Regions from separate parts of the Streptomyces sp. NPDC044704 genome, predicted to be linked through region 2. Evidence: riboswitches for the same ligand, from Rfam matches in the RefSeq annotation. Region 2 holds a riboswitch; each other region holds the start of a gene.
The links. A riboswitch is a leader RNA that binds a small molecule or an ion and turns the genes downstream of it on or off. The one in region 2 is predicted to bind cyclic di-AMP.
Positions count from the first base shown of each region.

Region 1 (4,601 bases), on a different contig from region 2:
GGCGCTGACCATCCTGGGCGGCGGCGAGTCCTCCCGCCTCCACAACCGCCTGGTACGCCGCGACCAGAGCGCCGTGGCGGCCGGATTCGGCATGCTGCGCCTCGCCGGCGCGCCCTCGCTGGGCTGGCTGGACGTGAAGACCTCCAGCGGCGTCGAGGTGCCCGCCATCGAGGCGGCCGTGGACGAGGAGCTCGCGCGGTTCGCCGCCGAGGGCCCCACCGCCGAGGAGATGGAGCGCGCCCAGGCGCAGCTGGAGCGCGAGTGGCTGGACCGGCTGAGCACGGTGGCCGGCCGCGCCGACGAACTGTGCCGCTTCGCGGTGCTGTTCGGCGACCCGCAGCTGGCGCTGACCGCCGTCCAGCGCGTCCTCGACGTCACCGCCGAGGAGGTGCAGGCCGTGGCCGCGGCCAGACTGCGCCCCGACAACCGGGCGGTCCTGGTCTACGAGCCGCTGGCCGGGTCCGACGCCGACGAGAGCAACGAGAGCAACGAGAACGAAGGGGCGGAGCAGTGAGCGACACCGCAGCCGTCACGATGACCTTCCACCCGCAGCCGCAGCCCGGCGAGGCCAAGCCGTGGGCCTTCCCGGCCCCCGAGCGCGGCGCGCTGCCCAACGGCCTGACCGTGCTGCGCTGCCACCGTCCGGGCCAGCAGGTGGTGGCGGTCGAGGTCAACCTCGTGGCCCCGCTGGACGCCGAGCCCGAGGGCCTCGACGGGGTGGCCACCATCATGGCCCGCGCCCTGTCGGAGGGCACCGACAAGCACTCCGCCGAGGAGTTCGCCGCCGAGCTGGAGCGCTGCGGCGCCACGCTCGACGCGCACGCCGACCACCCCGGTCTGCGGGTCTCCCTGGAGGTCCCGGCCTCCCGCCTGCACAAGGCGCTGGGCCTGCTCGCCGAGGCGCTGCGCGCTCCCGCCTTCGCCGACAGCGAGGTGGACCGCCTGGTGCGCAATCGGCTCGACGAGATCCCGCACGAGCTGGCCAACCCGCAGCGCCGCGCGGCCAAGGAACTCTCCAAGGAGCTCTTCCCGGCCACCCTGCGCATGTCCCGGCCGCGCCAGGGCACCGAGGAGACGGTGGCCCGCATCGACTCCGGGGCCGTACGCGCCTTCTACGAGGCCCACGTGCGCCCGGCCACCGCCACCGCGGTGGTCGTCGGCGACCTGACCGGCATCGACCTGGACGCCGTCCTCGCCGACACCCTGGGCGGCTGGACCGGCGACACCGCCGAGCCCCGCCCGGTGCCGGCGGTGACCGCCGACGACACCGGCCGCGTGGTCATCGTCGACCGGCCCGGCGCGGTCCAGACGCAGCTGCTCATCGGCCGGATCGGCCCGGACCGCCACGACATCGTCTGGGCCCCGCAGGTGCTCGGCACGTACTGCCTCGGCGGCACCCTCACCTCCCGCCTGGACAAGGTGCTGCGCGAGGAGAAGGGCTACACCTACGGCGTCCGCGCCTTCGGGCAGGTGCTGCGCTCCACCGCCGACGGCAAGGGCGCCTCGATGCTCGCCATCAGCGGCTCGGTGGACACCCCGAACACCGGCCCGGCGCTGGAGGACCTCTGGAAGGTGCTGCGCACCCTCGCGGAGGGCGGCCTGACCGACGCCGAGCGGGACGTGGCGGTGCAGAACCTGGTGGGCGTGGCCCCGCTGAAGTTCGAGACGGCGTCCTCCGTGGCGGGCACGCTGGCCGACCAGGTCGAGCAGGAACTGCCGGACGACTACCAGGCCCGGCTGTACGCGCGGCTGGCCGAAACCGGTACGGCGGAGGCGACTTCGGCCGTCGTGCGCGCCTTCCCGGTGGACCGTCTCGTCACGATCCTGGTGGGCGACGCGGCGCAGATCGCGGAGCCCGTGCGGGCGCTGGGGATCGGCGCAGTGAGCGTCGTCACCAACTGACCAGTGCGTGACCGGGGATCGAGCGGCGGGCGACCGCCGCTCCACCGGTAACTGACCGATTCTCAAGGGGCTCTGATGGAATATCCATCGGAGCCCCTTTTGTCCGTTTAGTGGTGTGGTTGCTCGTATGCGGTGTGGCGTACGCAACAATTGGGCTCGTCTGTTTGGCGATCCACTGATGATCCGCCTAGCGTCGGCCCTGCTGTTCGTCAGTTGTGCCCGCCGCATCCGCGGCACCGGACAGTGATCGCCGAGTCCCCGTCAGGCGCGAGCCTGGGGAGCCGGGGACCCACAGTCCCTGGGGTGAATCGGACCGCCTCGCAAGAGGAGGCCCGTAGGAGACCTTCCTGCTCCGAACCCGTCAGCTAACCCGGTAGGCGAGAGGGAAGGAAAGGATCACCCCCTTCATGGCGTTTGGCAGTCGTCCCACCGGCTCCGGCAAGCACCGCGGCTCCAGCCGTCTGAGCCGCAAGACCGCCGGCTACGCCGGCATAGCCGCCCTCGCCACCACGGGCGTGGTCGGCACCCTGGCGGCCCCCGCCTTCGCCGCTGACAACTCGGGCCCCTCCATGGAGGACACCGGCCAGAACCCGGTCGTCGTCGCGGACGACCTCCAGGGCGACATCGAGGCCCAGGCCGCGTCCCAGATGCGTGACGCCGAGGCCGTCGCCGCCCAGGCGCAGGCCGCCGCCGACGCCAAGCAGCGCGCCGCAGAGGCCAAGCGCACCGCCGAGGCCGCGGAGGCCAAGGCGAAGTCCGAGCGTGAGGCCGCCGAGCGCGCCGCCCGCGAGGAGGCCCGCAAGCGCCTCAACACCTACGTCGCGCCCGTCGACGGCTCCTACGTCAGCACCTCGTACGGTGCGGGCGGCGCCATGTGGTCCTCCGGCAGCCACACGGGCATCGACTTCCACGCCTCCCTCGGCACCACGATCCGCGCGGTCGGCGCCGGCACGGTCGTCGAGGCCGGCAACGGCGGCGCGTACGGCAACAACGTCGTCATCCGCCACAACGACGGCACCTACACCCAGTACGGGCACATGTCCGCGCTGAGCGTCTCCGCCGGCCAGCAGGTGACCGCGGGCCAGCAGATCGGCCTCGCCGGCTCCACCGGCAACTCCAGCGGCGTGCACCTGCACTTCGAGGCCCGCACCGGCGCCCAGTACGGCTCGGACATCGACCCGGTCGCGTACCTGCGCAGCCACGGCGTGCGCCTCTGATCCACGCGGATCCGCGCGGCCCCGCACTCGCTCCACGAAGAAGACCCCGGCTCACCGAGCCGGGGTCTTCTTCGCGTTCCGCGGCGTGTCCCGCGTGGCGTGAATTGTTTCGGATTTCCGGCCGTCCTCGGAAATTATCGTGTGTTGCAATAGAGTCGCAGCACGGTCACGATTCCGGCGACGGCGCCGGCAGCCGAAATCACGCGGAGGTCCGGTCTTGCGTATTCCTGCGCACGCGGTATGCACAGCGATCCGCGACGATATCGTCTCCGGGTTCTTCGGGCCGGGCGGCCGGCTCACCGAGGAGGTGCTCGCCCGCCGCTACGGGGTCTCGCGCGTCCCGGTCCGCGAGGCGCTGCGCACCCTGGAGTCCGAGGGGTTCGTCACCACGCGCCGCCATGCGGGCGCCTGCGTCGCGGAGCCGACCGAACAGGAGGCCGCCGACCTCCTGGAGCTGCGGATGCTGCTGGAGCCCCTGGCGGCCTCCAGGGCCGCCCGCCGGCGTACGGAGGCCCACCTGAAGGTGCTGCGCGGACTGGTCCGGCTGGGCCAGGAGCGGGCCCGCAGGGGCCAGGGGGAGGATCTGCGGGACCTGGGGGCCTGGTTCCACGAGACGCTCGCCCAGGCCTCCGGCAGCCCGGGGCTGGTCTCGCTGCTGACCCAGACCCGGCGCAAGATCGCCTGGATGTACGCGGTGGAGGCCCCCGTGCGCCCCGTGGAGTCCTGGGCGGAGCACGGCGGGATCGTGGACGCCGTCGCGCGCGGGGACGCCGAGCGGGCCAGGGCCCTGACGGCGCAGCACGCGGCGCGCGCGGCCGAGGCCCATCGGCCGCGGGTGAGGACTCTGCAACCTGCCGTAAACATGTCGAGCGGCCGGCATTAACAAGAGCCGTATACAAAGGTGGCCGGATATTCGCGCGGCGCCGGACGGTTCACGGGTGCCGTGTATTCCGGCCTGTGCGGGCGAATGGAATTACGCAATTGAGGCGGACCGGTGCGGCCGTGCTTTTCCATGCGGCCGCTTTTCGGTATTCGCCCGGCCGGTCGAGCAAGTGCCGGCCGTACGAAGTGCCGGCCGTACGAAAACGAAGGAGCCGCAGTCCCCGGGATCACCGGGGGCTGCGGCTCCGCCGTTCGTACGGCTTGTCACCGGACCCGAAGGGTCAGACGGTCTCCGGGAGCTCCTCGAGGCCCTCGGCGACCAGCTTCGCGAGGCGGTCGAGCGCGGCGTCCGCGCCCTCGGCGTCGGAAGCGAGCACGATCTCCTCGCCGCCCTGGGCGCCCAGGCCCAGGACCGCCAGCATGGAAGCGGCGTTGACGGGGTCGCCGCCCGCCTTCGCGATGGTCACCGGGACGCCGGAAGCGGTCGTCGCACGGACGAAGATCGAGGCGGGACGAGCGTGCAGGCCCTCGGCCCAGCCGACGTTGACGCGGCGCTCTGCCATGGTGATGCCCTTCAGGTTCTTACGGTTGTCTAGACCA
Region 1 covers NZ_JBWKGY010000016.1:52,888-57,488, reverse strand. The annotation lists gene AC07B0_RS30400 (M16 family metallopeptidase) at 1-514, shown strand, start outside; gene AC07B0_RS30395 (M16 family metallopeptidase) at 535-1,902, shown strand; cyclic di-AMP (ydaO/yuaA leader) riboswitch at 2,141-2,297, shown strand; gene AC07B0_RS30390 (M23 family metallopeptidase) at 2,310-3,119, shown strand; gene AC07B0_RS30385 (GntR family transcriptional regulator) at 3,337-4,002, shown strand; gene AC07B0_RS30380 (HPr family phosphocarrier protein) at 4,283-4,564, opposite strand.
Region 1: linked by a shared signal. The riboswitch ahead of AC07B0_RS30390 (M23 family metallopeptidase) and the one ahead of AC07B0_RS21785 (transglycosylase family protein) in region 2 are both predicted to bind cyclic di-AMP.

Region 2 (4,601 bases):
GTTCGGGGTCCTCGGCGAGCCGGGCCTGCATCTCCTTCATCACGCCGTTGGCTTCCAGCGTGCCGATCGCGGAGGCCGCGCGCGGGCACGTCAGGTAGTACAGCGTGGGGAAGGGGGTGCCGTCGGGGAGCCGGGGCGCGGTCTCGACGACGTCCGGCTGCCCGCAGGGGCAGCGGTGCGCGATCGCGCGCAGTCCGCGCGGCGGGCGGCCGAGCTGCTGCTCGAACGCCTCGATGTCCGCGTCGGTCGGCTCGGTCCGGTCGGTCTGGGGCGGGGGCGTCTGCATGCCTGGAGGAAGTCTCTTCGTTCTCGTGGGTGGGTGCGGGACGGGCGGGTACCCGGTCAGTCGCGGGGGCGGTCGGCCTTGTCGACCCCGTCCCAGACGTTGGAGTACCAGGGGCGGTCGGAACCGGCCTCCCCGCCGCGGCGGTGCTCCGAGGCCTCGGCCCCGGGGTCGTTCATGATGTAGCCGGTCTCCCCCGGGCGCAGGAAGTGCAGGTGCTTGCGCGCCTGCTGTTCCGCGTAGGCGGGATCCTGCCAGCGGGCCTTCTCGTCGCGGAGGTGTTCGAGGCGCTTGCGCGCGTCGAGCGCGGCCCGCCGCTGGTCCGCGATCTCCGAGCGCTGGGACACGTACTGGCGCATCGGATACGCGAGGGCGACGACCAGGGTACAGAGGACGAGGACCAGCAGTGCGGCCCGGCCGGTGAGCCGGCTGCGGCGGACCTGCCGGCGCGACTGCGACCGGTAGACGTGGGCGGCGGTCCGCTCGCCGAGCTGCTTGAGCCTGGTAGCCGTCGAGAAGGTGGAGAACCGATCCCGGTTCCCGGCCATGGTCCCGCCTCCCCTGGTGCGCACTACGCAATACGTCCCCGCACACGGTACGGGACCGAGTGCGGGGACGTACGGAGGCCAGCGCCGTGAGGCGGTGATTAGCCCTTGAAGCGCGGGAACGCGGAGCGCCCGGCGTACACCGCGGCGTCGTCGAGGATCTCCTCGATGCGCAGCAGCTGGTTGTACTTGGCGACGCGGTCCGAGCGGGCCGGGGCGCCGGTCTTGATCTGGCCGCAGTTCACGGCGACGGCGAGGTCGGCGATGGTGACGTCCTCGGTCTCGCCGGAGCGGTGCGACATCATGCACTTGAAGCCGTTGCGCTGGGCCATCTCGACGGCGTCGAGGGTCTCGGTCAGCGAACCGATCTGGTTCACCTTCACGAGCAGGGCGTTCGCGGAGCCCTCCTCGATGCCGCGGGCGAGGCGCTCGGGGTTGGTGACGAAGAGGTCGTCGCCGACGATCTGGACCTTGGTGCCCAGCTTGTCGGTGAGGGTCTTCCAGCCGGCCCAGTCGTCCTCGTACAGCGGGTCCTCGATGGAGACCATCGGGTACGCGGAGACGAGCTCCTCGTAGTACTCGGTCATCTCGGCGGCCGAGCGGGACTGGCCCTCGAACTCGTACTTGCCGTCCTTGTAGAACTCGGACGCGGCGACGTCGAGCGCGAGCGCGATGTCCTTGCCCGGGACGTAGCCGGCCTGCTTGATGGCCTCGACGATGAGGTCGAGCGCGGCGCGGTTGGACTCCAGGTTCGGGGCGAAGCCGCCCTCGTCACCGAGACCGGTGGAGAGGCCCTTGGTGTGCAGGACCTTCTTGAGGGTGTGGTAGACCTCGGCACCCCAGCGCAGCGCCTCGGAGAAGGACTCCGCGCCGATCGGGGCGATCATGAACTCCTGGATGTCCACGTTGGAGTCGGCGTGCGACCCACCGTTGAGGATGTTCATCATCGGAACGGGCAGCAGGTGCGCGTTCGGGCCGCCGAGGTAACGGAAGAGCGGCAGGTCCGAGGCCTCGGACGCGGCGTGCGCGACGGCCAGGGAGACGCCGAGGATGGCGTTGGCGCCGAGGGAGCCCTTGTTGTCGGTGGCGTCCAGGTCGAACATGGCCTGGTCGATCAGGCGCTGCTCGGTGGCGTCGTAGCCGACGAGCTCCGGGCCGATCTGCTCGATGACGGCGAGGACGGCCTTCTCGACACCCTTGCCGAAGTAACGGTTGGGGTCACCGTCACGGAGCTCGATGGCCTCGAAGGCACCGGTGGAGGCGCCGGACGGAACTGCAGCACGGCCGGTGCTGCCATCGTCGAGGCCCACCTCGACCTCGACCGTGGGGTTGCCTCGGGAGTCCAGGATTTCCCGGGCTACGACGACGTCGATGGACGGCACGAGCATCTCCTTCTGGGATGTGACGCTGGGTGTGCGGTGGCGTGTCAGGCCGTGGGATGGCCTTGCCGCCTAGAGCCTAACCGGCTCCGGGCACTCGGTCGGCCGACCGCCCGGGTCCTGGGACGAAAAAGGGCCCGAATACCCCTGTTCCAGGACATAGGTCTCTTGATCAATTCGAGTTCGGCCCGTCGGGGCCGCCCGGATCGGTCCGGAAGCGGGCCGGGAACGGGCCGGAAACGGCCCCGGACACGCCACCGCCCGGCGCGTGGGGGGATACGCGCCGGGCGGGGGGATGCTGCGGGTGGATCAGGTGACGCGGTGTTGCGCCGGAGTTCAGCTGAGCTTCAGCTTCTGGCCCGGGAAGATCAGGTCCGCGTCCTTGACGATGTCCTTGTTCAGCTCGAAGAGCTTCTCCCAGCCGCCCTTGACGCCGTTCGCCTGGGCGATGGTGCCGAGGGTGTCGCCGGCCTTGACCTCGTAGGAGCCGTTGCCCGTCTTCGGGGCCTCGGTCTTGGGGGCCTGCGGCTTGGCGGCCGGGGTCTCGACGCGCTCGGAGCGGGAGACGGGGGCCTCGGTGCGCTTCGGCTCGGCCTTCGGGGTGGCCGGCTTCGCGGGCTTGGCCGGCGTGGCCGGCTTCGCGGGGGCGGGCTTCGCCGGCTTGGTCTCGGGCTTCGGCTTGGCGGGGGTGGTCGATCCGCCGCCGTTGTACGAGGAGTTGGAGAGGCCGACGCCGCAGTGCGGCCAGGCGCCCTTGCCCTGGCCCTTGAGGACCTTCTCGGCGATGGCTATCTGCTGGGCCTTGCTGGCCTGGTTGGCCTGCGCGGCGTACGCCTTGCCGCCGTAGCCGGCCCAGGTGGAGGCCGAGAACTGCAGACCGCCGTAGTAGCCGTTGCCCGTGTTGATGGCCCAGTTGCCACCGGACTCGCACTGCGCGACCTTGTCCCACTCGGACGCGGTGGCGGCGCTGGCGGTACCGGCGGCCATCAGGGGGGCCGCGACGGCGACACCGGCGACACCGGCGAGCGTGACGATGCGGACGGCCTTGGAGCCGCGACGGTGCTTGCCCTTGCCGGAAAGCAGCATGGATTTCTCCTCACCGACGCCTTCGAGGTGAGCTGTCGGGTTCGGGCTGATGAGTTGCCCGGTCACGTGTCGAGCACGTGGCTTAACCCCAAGCCGGTACGCGGCCGTCTCTCAACGGCCTTTCCCGGCGCCTACCTTGGTTCCCCCGCTCCTGCCTTCGGCGCTTGCGCGACGACTGTTCCCCCCGTCCGCCGGCAGGATTCGGCGATGCGGTCGAAGGAGCCCGCGGTGGCGAGCGACTCAGAAGGTAGACAGGTCTCTCCCCGATGTTCAACGTGCGATATCGGGGAGAAACCGGCCTACTTGCATTCCTCAAAAGCACGTTTGTGCAGGTGAGGGGTGGGTTTGGGGAAGTTCCGGAACGAGACACGCCAGTTGACCGGAAGAGACGCATGTCTCACTTGCCGATAACGGACATTCAGCTCTTTCCGGATGACCGAACTGCCCCTATTCCTTGGTTAGATCCAGGTTCTGACCGGGCTTGATGAGGTCCGCGTCCTTACCGATGACCTGCTCGTTGGCCTTGTAGAGCTCGTTCCAGCCCCCCTTGAGCCCCTTGGCGTCCGCGATCGCGGTGAGACTGTCGCCGGGCTTCACGGTGTACGAGGGGTCCGACGTGGCGTCAGAGACGGTCTGCACCTCGATGGCGGCCGGGCCGCGGTGCTTGCCGCCGCCGTCGGCCGTGCCGGAGGGCGAGCTCGTGGGCGAGGTCGTGGGCGAGGGCGTGGCACCCGGGGTGAGCGGGGCCGTGGGGGCCGTCGGGTCCACCGGGGTGGTGGGGGTGGCCGGGGCCGACGGGTCCGCCGGGGCGGTCGGGGCCGTGGTGGGCGGAGCCGTGGTCGGCGGCACGGTCGCGGGCGGGACCGCCGGACCGGTGGACGGCGCCGGGGCGTCGGGCTCGGGCATGACGGGCAGTCCGCTGGTGGGGCCCAGCGGGTAGTCCGGCAGGCCGGTCGGCGGGGCCGTGGGGCCCTGCGGGGACGGGGTCGGGGCCCCGAAGTCGATCGGGGCGTCGGAGCCGGTGACGGGCACCGAGTCGTCCATCCGGGTCGGGGTGGGGGCGACGGGTCCGGCGGGCTTGGGGTCGCCCGGGTCCACGGCGGCGGCCGGACCCTGCTGAGTCAGGCCGGCCGAGGCGGCGCACAGCGGCCATGCCTGGGGGCCCTGGGAGGCCAGCACCCGTTCGCCCACGGCGATCTGCTGGGAGCGGCTGGCGAGGTCCGGACGCTCGGCGTAGGCGAGTCCGCCCGCGTTCTTCCACTGCTCCTGCGTGAACTGGAGCCCGCCGTAGGCGCCGCTGCCGTAGTT
Region 2 covers NZ_JBWKGY010000008.1:245,273-249,873, reverse strand. The annotation lists gene AC07B0_RS21800 (DUF501 domain-containing protein) at 1-286, opposite strand, end outside; gene AC07B0_RS21795 (FtsB family cell division protein) at 343-831, opposite strand; gene eno (phosphopyruvate hydratase) at 930-2,216, opposite strand; gene AC07B0_RS21785 (transglycosylase family protein) at 2,544-3,293, opposite strand; cyclic di-AMP (ydaO/yuaA leader) riboswitch at 3,296-3,466, opposite strand; gene AC07B0_RS21780 (transglycosylase family protein) at 3,741-4,601, opposite strand, start outside.

Region 3 (4,601 bases), on a different contig from region 2:
AGCTGCGGCGGGGCGACGTGGCGGCCCTCGTCGTGGAGCCGGTCCAGGGCAAGGGGGTGCTCGCCGCGCCCCCCGGATTCCTGCGCGCCGCACAGGAGCTGCTCCACCGCCACAAGGCGCTGCTGATCGCCGACGAGGTGCAGACCGGCCTCGGCCGGACCGGTGATTTCTACGCGTACCAACACGAGCCGGGCGTCGAGCCCGATCTGGTGTGCGTGGCCAAGGCCCTGTCGGGCGGCTACGTGCCGGTCGGCGCGACCCTGGGCAAGGACTGGATCTTCCAGCGCGTGTACTCGTCGATGGACCGCGTGCTCGTCCACTCGGCGAGCTTCGGGTCCAACGCGCAGGCGATGGCGGCGGGCCTGGCGGTGCTGAGCGTCATGGACGACGAGCAGCTGACCGCCAACGCGCGGGCCATGGGCGACCTGTTGCGCGGGCGGCTCGCCGCGCTCGTGGACGAGTACGAGCTGCTGCACGAGGTGCGCGGGCGCGGGCTGATGATCGGCATCGAGTTCGGCCGGCCCTCCTCGCTCGGCCTGCGCAGCCGCTGGGCGATGCTCCAGGCGGCCCGCAAGGGGCTGTTCGCGCAGATGGTCGTGGTGCCGCTGCTGCGCAAGCACCGGATCCTCACCCAGGTCTCCGGAGACCACCTGGAGGTCATCAAGCTCATCCCGCCGCTGATCGTGGACGAGCGGGACGTGGACCGGTTCGTCGGGGCCTTCCGCGAGGTCATGGACGAGGCGCACGGCGGGGGCTCCCTCATGTGGGACTTCGGCCGGACGCTGGTGAAGCAGGCCGTCGGCAACCGCTGACAGCCCGCCGGTCACCCCCTACGGTTCCAGCAGCCGCTCCCGCAGCCGGAACAGGGTCTCGGGCGCGAGCCCGAGACCCTCGGCGAGGTAGCGGTCCACCCCGCCCCACTCCTCCTCGATGGTGGCGTACGCCGCCTCCAGGTACTCGGCGCGCGCGTCGAAGAGCGGCGCCAGCAGCTCCATCACCTCGGGCGAGCGGGCCTCGGCCGCGTCGCTGCCCCGGCGCACCCGGTAGCGGCGGTGCGGGGCGTTCGACTCCAGGTAGTCCGCCACGATCGCCCCGCGCTCGACGCCGAGGGCCAGCAGCGTGACGGCGATCGACAGGCCGGCCCGGTCCTTGCCCGCCGCGCAGTGCATCAGCGCCGGCACGCTGTCCTCGGCGAGGGCGTGCACGACCCGGCCGTGCTCCGCGGTGCGCGTACGGATCATCGTGCGGTACGAGTTCGCCATGCGGGCGGCCGCCCTGCCCTCGCCGAGCACGGACCGCAGCTGGGCCAGGTCGCCGTCGCGGACCATCTTCCAGAACTCCCGTCCGTCGGCCGGATCGGACAGCGGGATGTTCACGTAGCGCACCCCCGGCAGCACCACGTCCGGCCCCTCCAAGGCGTGATCGGCGCGGTTGCGGAAGTCGAAGACGGTGTGGAGGCCGAGCGAAGCGAGGAACTCTGCTCCGGTTTCGGTGGCATGCGCGAGATGTCCGCTTCGGAAGAGTCGTCCCGACCTGACCCTCCGTCCGTCGACGGTCGGCAACCCGCCCACGTCACGGAAATTACGCACTCCCGTCAGCTCCGGTTCAGGTTCGGGCCGCGCCGGAAGGGGCTGGGGTATCTGCTGGGTCACGGGTACTCCTCCGCGTCGCTGGGGTGTCCGAATTACGCCGGTTGGGAACAACTTGCCATACGTGGAGGCGAGATCGCGCCAGGCCCCGTGAGCCAGATCATACGGTGACCGTCTGTGCCCGATCGCGAAATCCGAATTCCCATGCCAGGGCCGTTGTTGGTGGTTCGGAATGGACAGAGGGTGACCGGAATTCCGTCGGTCCCTCATACCTGCGATTCCGTCAGGGAATTCGCGGCTTGTTGCCTGCGGACCCGCTCGATTACCTTCACGACCGATCCGGGTGGACCGCCTAATCCTGCCGCCGCCCGGGAACCGCACCCGACTATCGACGCGCGCGGCAGGAGCGGGGGAACCAGGTAGGCCGCCGGACCGGATCCTTCTTCCGGGACGGCTCGGGGTGAAGCCGGACACGTCCCCGACGTGCACGGCCGGACATCTCCAGTCCGAACCCGACAGCTCACCTCGCAGGCGACGGAGAGGAATTCGCCATGCCCGGAAAGGGTAAGCACCGCCGCCCGAAGTCCCGCTCCATGTCACGTGGTTTCGCCGCCGCGGGCACCGGCGGCGCGGCCCTCGCGCTGCCGCTGATGGGTGCCACCGGCGCCCAGGCCGCGGCCCCCTCGACGGCCCCGGCCGCCGTCCCCGCGCAGGCCCCGCAGGCTCCGGCCGCCGTCCAGGCCGCACCGGCCGCGGCTCCCGCCGCCGCGCCGACGGTCTACACGGTCGTCTCCGGCGACTACCTGTCGAAGATCGCCGCCGAGCGTCACCTCACCGGCGGCTGGGAGCAGCTCTACGCCGACAACCGCGAGGCGGTCGGCGCCGACCCCTCCCTCATCCACCCCGGTCTGAAGCTGACCCTCGGCGCCCCGGGCGCGAAGTCCGGCGCGCCGGCCCCCGCGAAGGAGCAGGCGGCGCCCCCGGCTTCGGCGCAGGGCTCCGGCTCCGAGGCGGGCTCCGGTGACCGCCCCGCCAAGACCGAGCGCTCCTCGAGCCGTCCTGCGGCGTCCGGCGAGGACTCCTCCGCCCGCGCCAAGGCGCCCAAGAAGTCCGCGCCGGAACAGAAGGCCCCCGCCGCCGGGCAGGCCGAGCAGTCCGCGCCCTCGAAGAGCGCCGGATTCGTGGCGCCCGTCGGCGGCGGCGTCTCCACCGCGTACCGCATGGGCGGCAGCATGTGGTCCTCCGGCTACCACACCGGCGTCGACTTCATGGCGAGCACCGGCACCACCGTCAAGGCCGTCGGCGCGGGCACCGTCGTCTCCGCCGGCTCCGGCGGTTCGTACGGCAACGAGGTCGTCATCAAGCACGCCGACGGCAAGTACTCCCAGTACGCGCACCTCTCCTCGCTGTCCGTCTCGGCCGGGCAGACCGTCACCGCCGGCCAGCGCGTCGGCCTCTCCGGCGCGACCGGCAACGTGACCGGCCCGCACCTCCACTTCGAGATCCGCACCGGTCCTTCCTACGGCTCGGACATCGACCCGCTGGCCTACCTCCGGTCGAAGGGCGTCAGCCTCTGACGGCAGCCGCCGCCGGACACGGACGCGCGTGGGGCCGGGACCCGAGGGGGGTCCCGGCCCCACGTGTACTTATTCCTTATCTCCCGCGTGGTATAGATCACGGTCCGTCAACCCCTCATTACGTTGGCGTAGGTTGGTTGCGGCGGTGAAGGATGTGTTCCCGTGGCAGCGACGACGACGACACTCAAGACCATCGGCTCGTACGCGGCGATCGGGGACAGCTTCACCGAAGGCGTGGGGGACCCGGGACCCGGGGATTCCTATCTCGGCTGGGCGGACCGGCTCGCCGTACTCCTCGCCGATCAGCGCGACGAACACGACTTCCGTTACGCGAATCTGGCCGTGCGGGGGAAGATCCTCGACCAGATCGTGGCCGACCAGGTGCCCAGGGCCAAGGCCCTCGCGCCGGACCTCGTGACCTTCTGCGCGGGCGGCAACGACATCATCCGTCCCGGCAGCGACCCGGACGACGTGGCGGCGCGGTTCGAGGCGGCCGTGGCCGACCTCACCGGCTCCGTGGGCCTCGTCATGATCACGACCGGTTTCGACACCCGGGGCGTACCGGTGCTCAAGCACCTCCGGGGCAAGGTGGCCACGTACAGCGCACACGTGCGCGCCATCGCCGACCGCTACGACTGCCCGGTCCTCGACCTGTGGTCGCTGCGCTCCGTGCAGGACCGGCGGGCCTGGGACGGCGACCGGCTGCACCTCTCTCCCGAGGGGCACACCCGCGTCGCGCTGCGCGCCGCGCAGGTGCTCGGCTACGCGGTGCCGGCCGACCCGGACCAGCCGTGGCCGCCGACGCCGCCGCGCGGATCGGTGGACGTCACCCGCGACAACATCCAGTGGGCGCGCGAGCACCTCGTGCCCTGGATCGGACGGCGACTGCGCGGGGAGTCCTCCGGCGACCACGTCGAGGCCAAGCGCCCCGACCTGCTGCCGCTGTAGGACCTGCCGGGGCCGGGATCCCGGCCCCGGCTCCGGCGGGGCGGAATCCTCGCGGGCCGGTGCGCGTTGGAAGGTCGTGTACGTACTACCGTGCCACCCCGACCCGCACCCTCTTCAGGAGGCGCCTTGACCGGCTCCCTTCCCCTGCGTCCCCGGCTGCGCGCCCTGCGGCCCGAAGCCTTCGGCGCGGACCCGTCCGGCGCGCGGTTGGCGCGGATCCAGCGTTCGCCGAACTTCGCGGACGGCGCCTTCCAGAACCCGGTGAAGGCCCAGACCAGGCCCTCCGGGTCGATGGCCGAGTTCGCCAAGATCTACTTCCACAAGGAACAGCGGGTCCGGCGCAGCCCCGGCGCGCCGATCCCCGTCTACCCGACCACCCTGGCCGACCTGGCGAAGCCGCCGGTCAGCGGCCTGCGCGTGACGTGGATGGGCCACTCCAGCGTGCTCACGGAGATCGACGGGCGCCGGGTCCTCTTCGACCCGGTCT
Region 3 covers NZ_JBWKGY010000027.1:13,621-18,221, reverse strand. The annotation lists gene AC07B0_RS36580 (aspartate aminotransferase family protein) at 1-812, shown strand, start outside; gene AC07B0_RS36575 (tyrosine-protein phosphatase) at 831-1,652, opposite strand; cyclic di-AMP (ydaO/yuaA leader) riboswitch at 1,969-2,136, shown strand; gene AC07B0_RS36570 (LysM peptidoglycan-binding domain-containing M23 family metallopeptidase) at 2,141-3,166, shown strand; gene AC07B0_RS36565 (SGNH/GDSL hydrolase family protein) at 3,329-4,114, shown strand; gene AC07B0_RS36560 (MBL fold metallo-hydrolase) at 4,241-4,601, shown strand, end outside.
Region 3: linked by a shared signal. The riboswitch ahead of AC07B0_RS36570 (LysM peptidoglycan-binding domain-containing M23 family metallopeptidase) and the one ahead of AC07B0_RS21785 (transglycosylase family protein) in region 2 are both predicted to bind cyclic di-AMP.